Linked DNA regions of Natranaerobius thermophilus JW/NM-WN-LF. The protein of the gene in region 2 binds, or shares a complex with, the protein of the main gene of each other region. Links are inferred from orthologs where the notes say so. Each region holds a gene or a part of one and is shown on either strand. Other genes may lie near its edges.

Region 1 (2,816 bases), 950 kb from region 2 along the record:
GACAATCGGCTTTTCAGGTGAACATAGAGTTTCACCAGTAGATGTGTTTTTCAAGCCAACTGCTGCTGCAATATCTCCTGTATAGACTACATTTCGTTCCTCTCTGTGATTAGCATGCATTTGTAGTATTCTTCCAACACGTTCTTTCTTACCTTTTACCGGATTATATACATAAGATCCGGCTTCGATCTTTCCTGAATAAACTCTAAAAAAGCACAGTTTTCCTACATACGGGTCAGTGACTATTTTGAAGGCCAGTGCGCTAAATGGTTCGTCATCACTGCTGACTCGCTGTTCTTTTTCTTCTTCGTCTTCTTTACCCGGTACTACACCTTCTATTGGTGGAACATCGGTTGGTGCAGGCAAGTAATCGATAACTGCATTTAGTAGCATTTGCACCCCTTTGTTTTTATAAGAAGAACCACACAATACCGGTGTCAGTTCGGTTTTTAGACAACCCTCTCTAAGGGCTAGCCTGATTTCCTCAGAAGTGATTTCTTCACCTTCCAGGTATTTCATCATTAATTCTTCATCGTATTCAGCGGCCATTTCTAACATTTTGTCACGGTATTCTTCAGCTAGCTCTTGCATGTCTTCTGGTATTTCGACTTCTTCCCACTCTGTTCCTAAATCATCTTTGTAAATAACTGCTGTATTTTTAATCAAGTCAACGATTCCCTGAAAGTCATCCTCTTTACCTATAGGGAGTTGAATAGGGACTGGATTAGCCTGTAGACGCTCATTCATCATATCGACTACATTATAAAAGTCCGCTCCCATAATATCCATTTTGTTTATATAGGCAATTCTTGGTACATGGTACCTATCAGCCTGGTGCCAAACTGTTTCTGACTGAGGTTCAACCCCTCCTTTGGCACAAAAAACACCAATAGCACCGTCTAAGACTCGCAGGGAGCGCTCCACCTCAACGGTGAAATCCACGTGCCCTGGCGTGTCAATGATGTTAACCCTAGTATCTCTCCATTGACAGGTCGTAGCTGCAGATGTGATAGTAATACCGCGCTCCTGTTCCTGATCCATAAAGTCCATAGTAGAAGCACCGTCATGCGTTTCTCCCAGTTTATGAACACGTCCTGTATAGAACAAAATTCTTTCAGTAGTAGTAGTTTTTCCTGCATCAATATGGGCCATGATACCAATATTTCTTGTTTGTTCTAAAGGAAATTTCCTTGTCATTTGACACCCCCCCTTTCATTGCTGCATAACTAGCTGCAATTAACAGCCTAGTTCTTGTTTTTCTTTTTTACCATCTGTAGTGAGCAAAAGCTTTGTTCGCTTCAGCCATTTTATGAGTATCTTCTTTCTTTTTAATAGCACCACCAGTGTTATTGTAAGCGTCGATTAATTCACCAGCCAGACGCTCACTCATGGCCCGTTCGCCTCTTTCTCTGGCATAATTAACTATCCACCTAATGGCAAGCACTTGCTTCCTATTAGGCTCAACCTCTACCGGTACCTGATAGGTCGCACCACCTACACGGCGAGCTTTGACTTCCAATACCGGCATAACATTTTTTACTGCTGTTTCAAATACTTCCAATGGTTCTTCATTAGTACGCTCTCCTACGAGTTCTAAAGCCTTATAAAAAATCCTTTGAGACAATCCTTTTTTACCATCGAGCATTAATTTATTTATAAATTTAGTGACCATTTTACTATTATAAATTGGATCCGGATTTACGTCTCGTTTTGGAGCTGGTCCTTTCCTGCTCATAAACTTACCTCCTTTCATGCGTCCACTTTGTTGGAACATTACTAATAAGTTACAATCAGTTCTATCCTAATCAAATTAGGTTAACCCTTCTTAGTTCCATATTTGGAACGTCCTTGTGCCCTGTCTTCAACACCGGCAGTATCCAAGGCGCCCCTTACTACCTGATATCTAACACCTGGTAAGTCCTTAACCCTTCCGCCTCGAACTAAAACTACGGAGTGTTCTTGCAAGTTATGGCCGATTCCTGGTATATATGCTGTAACTTCCATACCATTTGTTAACCTTACCCTAGCAATCTTCCTAAGGGCAGAGTTAGGCTTTTTAGGAGTTGTTGTAGAGACTCTTGTACAAACACCTCGTCTTTGAGGGCATTTTTCTAATGCCGGGGCAGTTCTCTTTTTACCAGTGCTTTTTCTCTTCTTTCTAATCAACTGGTTTATTGTTGGCACTCAATACACCTCCTTTACTATCTGCTAAACACAATTCCCGGGAGGGATATATACCCCTCCCGAGTTTACCTTTTAGTCAATTATACAAGCTGATGTAGCATTCACTTCAATACCAGCTGCTTGACCTAGCTCTTTCATGGTAGTTACATATTTGATATCAAGTTGCAGTTCATTACATTTTTGTTTTAAGGGCTCAACTATATGATCATCTGCGTCCTGCGCTATAAATACCATTTTGGCCGCACCCTCTTCTACAGCTTTTAAACTTTCATTTACACCAATAGCTGTTTGGGAGGCCTTTTTTAGTTTACTGAGGGACATGGAGACCCCTCCTTAAATGCTGTCCAAAATACACACTTACGTATTTTAGCAGTATTATTCCCCCATGTCAACTGTTATTTCTCCAATTTCTTGTTCGTCTTGTGATTTATCACTTTGGGCTTCATTCTCTTCATCGTTATAAGCTAGGTCGATATTTCTATAATGGGGCATTCCAGTACCAGCAGGTACCAATTTACCGATAATAACATTTTCTTTCAATCCAATTAATGGGTCGACTTTTCCTTTGATTGCTGCTTCGGTTAACACCCTAGTAGTTTCCTGGAAAGATGCAGCAGACAAGAAGCTGTCTG
Region 2 (3,137 bases):
ATTTCTTGAGGTTTAGGAATTTCAGAAAAGCCCATATCGCTATCATCATTAAGTTCTTCTTCTATTATCTCATTGCATAGTTCGATACACTCGTCGCAAATATAAACACCTGGACCCGCTACAAGTTTTTTAACTTGTTCTTGGGTCTTACCGCAAAAGGAACACTTTAAGCGTCCCTTTTCATCGTTTAATTTAAACACTCACAATCACCTCTCTAGTAACCTCTTCTTTTTCTTTAAATACCACTTTAAAAATTAACTATTTTCAGGTGGCCTTTTTAAAACATCATCAATTACACCATATTTTTGAGCTTCTTCACTAGACATGAAAAAGTCTCTATCTGTATCTTTACTTATTTGCTCAACTGGCTGTCCTGTGTGGTGGGCTAAAATCTGATTCAAGCGCTCTTTTGTCTTCATTATTTCTCTAGCATGGATCTCAACGTCAGCTGCCTGCCCTTGAGCACCACCCATAGGTTGATGCAACATGATTCGAGAATTTGGCAAGCAGAATCTCTTACCTTCATTCCCAGCAGCTAATAGTACAGCACCCATGCTTGCAGCCATTCCAACGCAAATTGTTGAAACATCTGATCGAATATATTGCATAGTGTCATAAATTGCCAAACCTGCGTGCACATGACCGCCAGGACTATTAATATACAAATGAATATCCTTATCAGGATCCTCTGATTCTAAAAATAGCATTTGGGCTATTACTGAGTTTGCAATATCATCATTTATGCCTGTTCCAATGAATATTATCCGATCTTTTAACAGACGAGAATATATATCGTAGGATCTTTCACCTCTGTTGGTTTGTTCTATTACCATGGGTATTAAATTCATATTATAACCCCCTTTTGCTTTATAATAACATATTTCTGTCTTTAGGTCTCCCTTTTTAAACTAATAACTTTTATCAATTTGGCTGATAGTTGAAAACCTTATAGTTAAGATTTTTAGTTTTATTATTCTGTGTTCCCTTGAGTTTCTTCCTCAGAATCATTACTTTTCTCAACTACAGTGACCTTTGCTTCGTCTTTCAGCAAATCAACTGACTTTCTTATAGCTATTTCATTTTTCAATTGAGACATTCTACCTTGCATTTCTAGGAATTCCTTAATCTTATCAGCTTCTTGTTGTGCCTGTTCAGCTATTTTGTTGATTTCTTCATCTATTTCTTCTTCAGTGGCTGTAATTCCTTCCTCATCTTTGATGGCTTCTAAAACAAGATTTCTTTTTACTCGAGTTTCAGCTGACCCCTTAAATTGTTCCTTCATAGCATCTTCGTCTGTATTTGCCAATTTGTAATAAGTGTCTAAATTCAATCCCTGATATGATAAGTTTTGTTCAAACTCTTTAAGCATATTATCTACTTCTTGGTCAATCATAGGTTGTGGAATTTCTACTTCGGCATTTTCCAGGGCTTTAGTAACAACCTGTTCTTCAACTTGTTGTTCGGCAGCCCTTTCAGCTTCTTCTTCTAGCCTATTTCTTATATCATTTTTAAATTCTTCTAATGTATCAAAATCACTAACATCTTTTGCAAATTCGTCATCTATAGGTAATAGGTTTTTCTTTTTAATTTCTTTAACTTTTACATTAAAAGTAGCTTCTTTCCCTTTTAATTCTTCGTTTTGATAGTCTTCAGGAAATGTTACTTTTACTTCTTTCTCTTCTCCAGGTTTACTACCTACTAATTGTTCTTCAAATCCAGGAATAAACTGATTTGATCCTAGCTCTATATTATGATTTTCGGCCTGACCACCCTCAATGGGTTCTCCGTCCACATAGCCTTCAAAATCGATAACCAGTCTATCTCCATTTTCCGCTTCACCGTCTTCAACATCTTCATATTCAGCATGTTGTTCTTGCATTTGTTTCAATTCATTTTCCACATCTTCTTCAGTAACTTCGACTTTTTCCTTTTCTACTTCTAGTCCTTTATAAGTACCAAGTTCAACTTCTGGTTTTACTTCTACAGTGGCATTAAACTTCAAAGGTTGCCCCTTTTCCATTTGGTCTATATCAATTTCAGGTTGATCCACGGGCTCAATTTCATGTTCCTCTAACGCTTCCTGATAAGCTTCAGGAACAAGTATCTCTATAGCATCTTCGTATAGAACTTCTGGTCCAAACCTATTTTCTAAGATTTTTCTGGGCACTTTCCCCTTTCTGAACCCAGGGATTTCCACCTGTTTGACTACTTTTTTGTAAGCTTGCTCCAGGGCGTCTTCAACCCTATTTTCATCAACTTCAACAGACAGCTTGATTTTGTTCTTGTCTATCTTTTCCCAAGTACTGCTCATTTATACTTCCTCCTTCTTTAATTGTAATCATGTCCAATTAATACCTCCACATTATAACATAAATAATAGTGCCAGGTAAAAGGTGTCAGAATTTATAAATAAACAACCGCCTTGGCGGTTGCGATAAAGTTACTCAGAGATGTTTGCACCTGATTATATAATATCTTTCAAAACACGTCAAAATAATTGTATCACTCCAATTTATATTATTCATCATTAAAGCAAGTGTTTTACAAAAGTCTTTTTGAAATTATTCATTAAATGATTATTCACCAAATTTTCGTGGAATCCTGCCGGTGTTAATAAATTTTTATTAAAAAGTCGCTGTTATATTTAGTAGTTGATACTGTAAAACTTTCAATTGAGTGATTAGGCGGGTTTGACAGTAGATCTTAACAAGTGAACAGAAGAATCTTTAATACAGCCAAAAAATATTCCGGGTAAATCTAAATTACCCGGAATATTTAAGTTCTCAAAGCTATCTGACATCACAGGCCATCTGTCTTAACTGGTCAATTTGATGTACCTTCCCTAAAACCATCATAGTATCCCCTTCTTCCAGAACTTCCTCAGGCCCGGGATTAAAGACTAATTGATCTTCCCCTTGATTCCTTAATGCCAGAATTATCAAGCCGGTTTTTTCTGGTATTCTAGCTTCTTTAAGTGTAAGTCCTAATAATTCAGATTTTTTGCAAACAATTACATCTTCCAATTCTAATAATTCTTCGCCCACTTCTGTTATTACATCCAAAAATGAAACTACTGTAGGCCGTAACATAATAGATGCCATCTAGCTCCTCCTAATACGTTCGGAGAAATGGTGTTA

Evidence for each region. The genes of interacting proteins can lie anywhere in the genome.
Region 1: the proteins of tig (region 2) and rpsG are in contact, whole or in part, in a crystal structure (PDB 3GTY), measured with the Thermotoga maritima proteins. The link is inferred for Natranaerobius thermophilus JW/NM-WN-LF from one-to-one orthologs. Residues at the interface, in WP_004081061.1 of Thermotoga maritima: Glu122, Val124, Val129, Leu130, Tyr133, Glu188, Gly259, Ile262, Tyr263, Glu266, Ser270, Glu273, Gln274, Glu277, Arg308, Gln311, Ile312, Ser315, Tyr316, Glu325, Arg329, Arg336, Leu363, Phe366, Trp367, Arg373, Leu377, Arg381, Leu384, Glu387; in WP_004081843.1 of Thermotoga maritima: Lys34, Lys52, Lys55, Glu59, Arg62, Gln63, Glu66, Asn67, Lys69, Val71, Arg95, Ala109, Lys110, Lys111, Gly112, Arg113, Pro114, Glu117, Glu121, Ile124, Ala125, Tyr127, Asn128, Asn129, Thr130, Gly131, Lys135, Asp139, Arg142, Met143.

What each region holds. Positions count from the first base shown.
Region 1 is NC_010718.1:214,698-217,513, reverse strand. It holds rpsG (30S ribosomal protein S7), read right to left. Parts: upstream 1,736-2,816; coding sequence 1,265-1,735; downstream 1-1,264. Other genes in the region: rpoC (DNA-directed RNA polymerase subunit beta'), read right to left, coding at 2,560-2,816; NTHER_RS01065 (L7Ae/L30e/S12e/Gadd45 family ribosomal protein), read right to left, coding at 2,257-2,505; rpsL (30S ribosomal protein S12), read right to left, coding at 1,816-2,184; fusA (elongation factor G), read right to left, coding at 1-1,197.
Region 2 is NC_010718.1:1,162,806-1,165,942, reverse strand. The notes cover bases 142-3,006. They hold tig (trigger factor), read right to left. Parts: upstream 2,312-3,006; coding sequence 971-2,311; downstream 142-970. Other genes in these bases: NTHER_RS15180 (cation:proton antiporter regulatory subunit), read right to left, coding at 2,790-3,006; clpP (ATP-dependent Clp endopeptidase proteolytic subunit ClpP), read right to left, coding at 255-848; clpX (ATP-dependent Clp protease ATP-binding subunit ClpX), read right to left, coding at 142-200. In the rest of the region: more of clpX, read right to left, coding at 1-141; more of NTHER_RS15180, read right to left, coding at 3,007-3,101; NTHER_RS05575 (potassium channel family protein), read right to left, coding at 3,071-3,137. UniProt on the Bacillus subtilis protein: Involved in protein export. Acts as a chaperone by maintaining the newly synthesized protein in an open conformation. Functions as a peptidyl-prolyl cis-trans isomerase.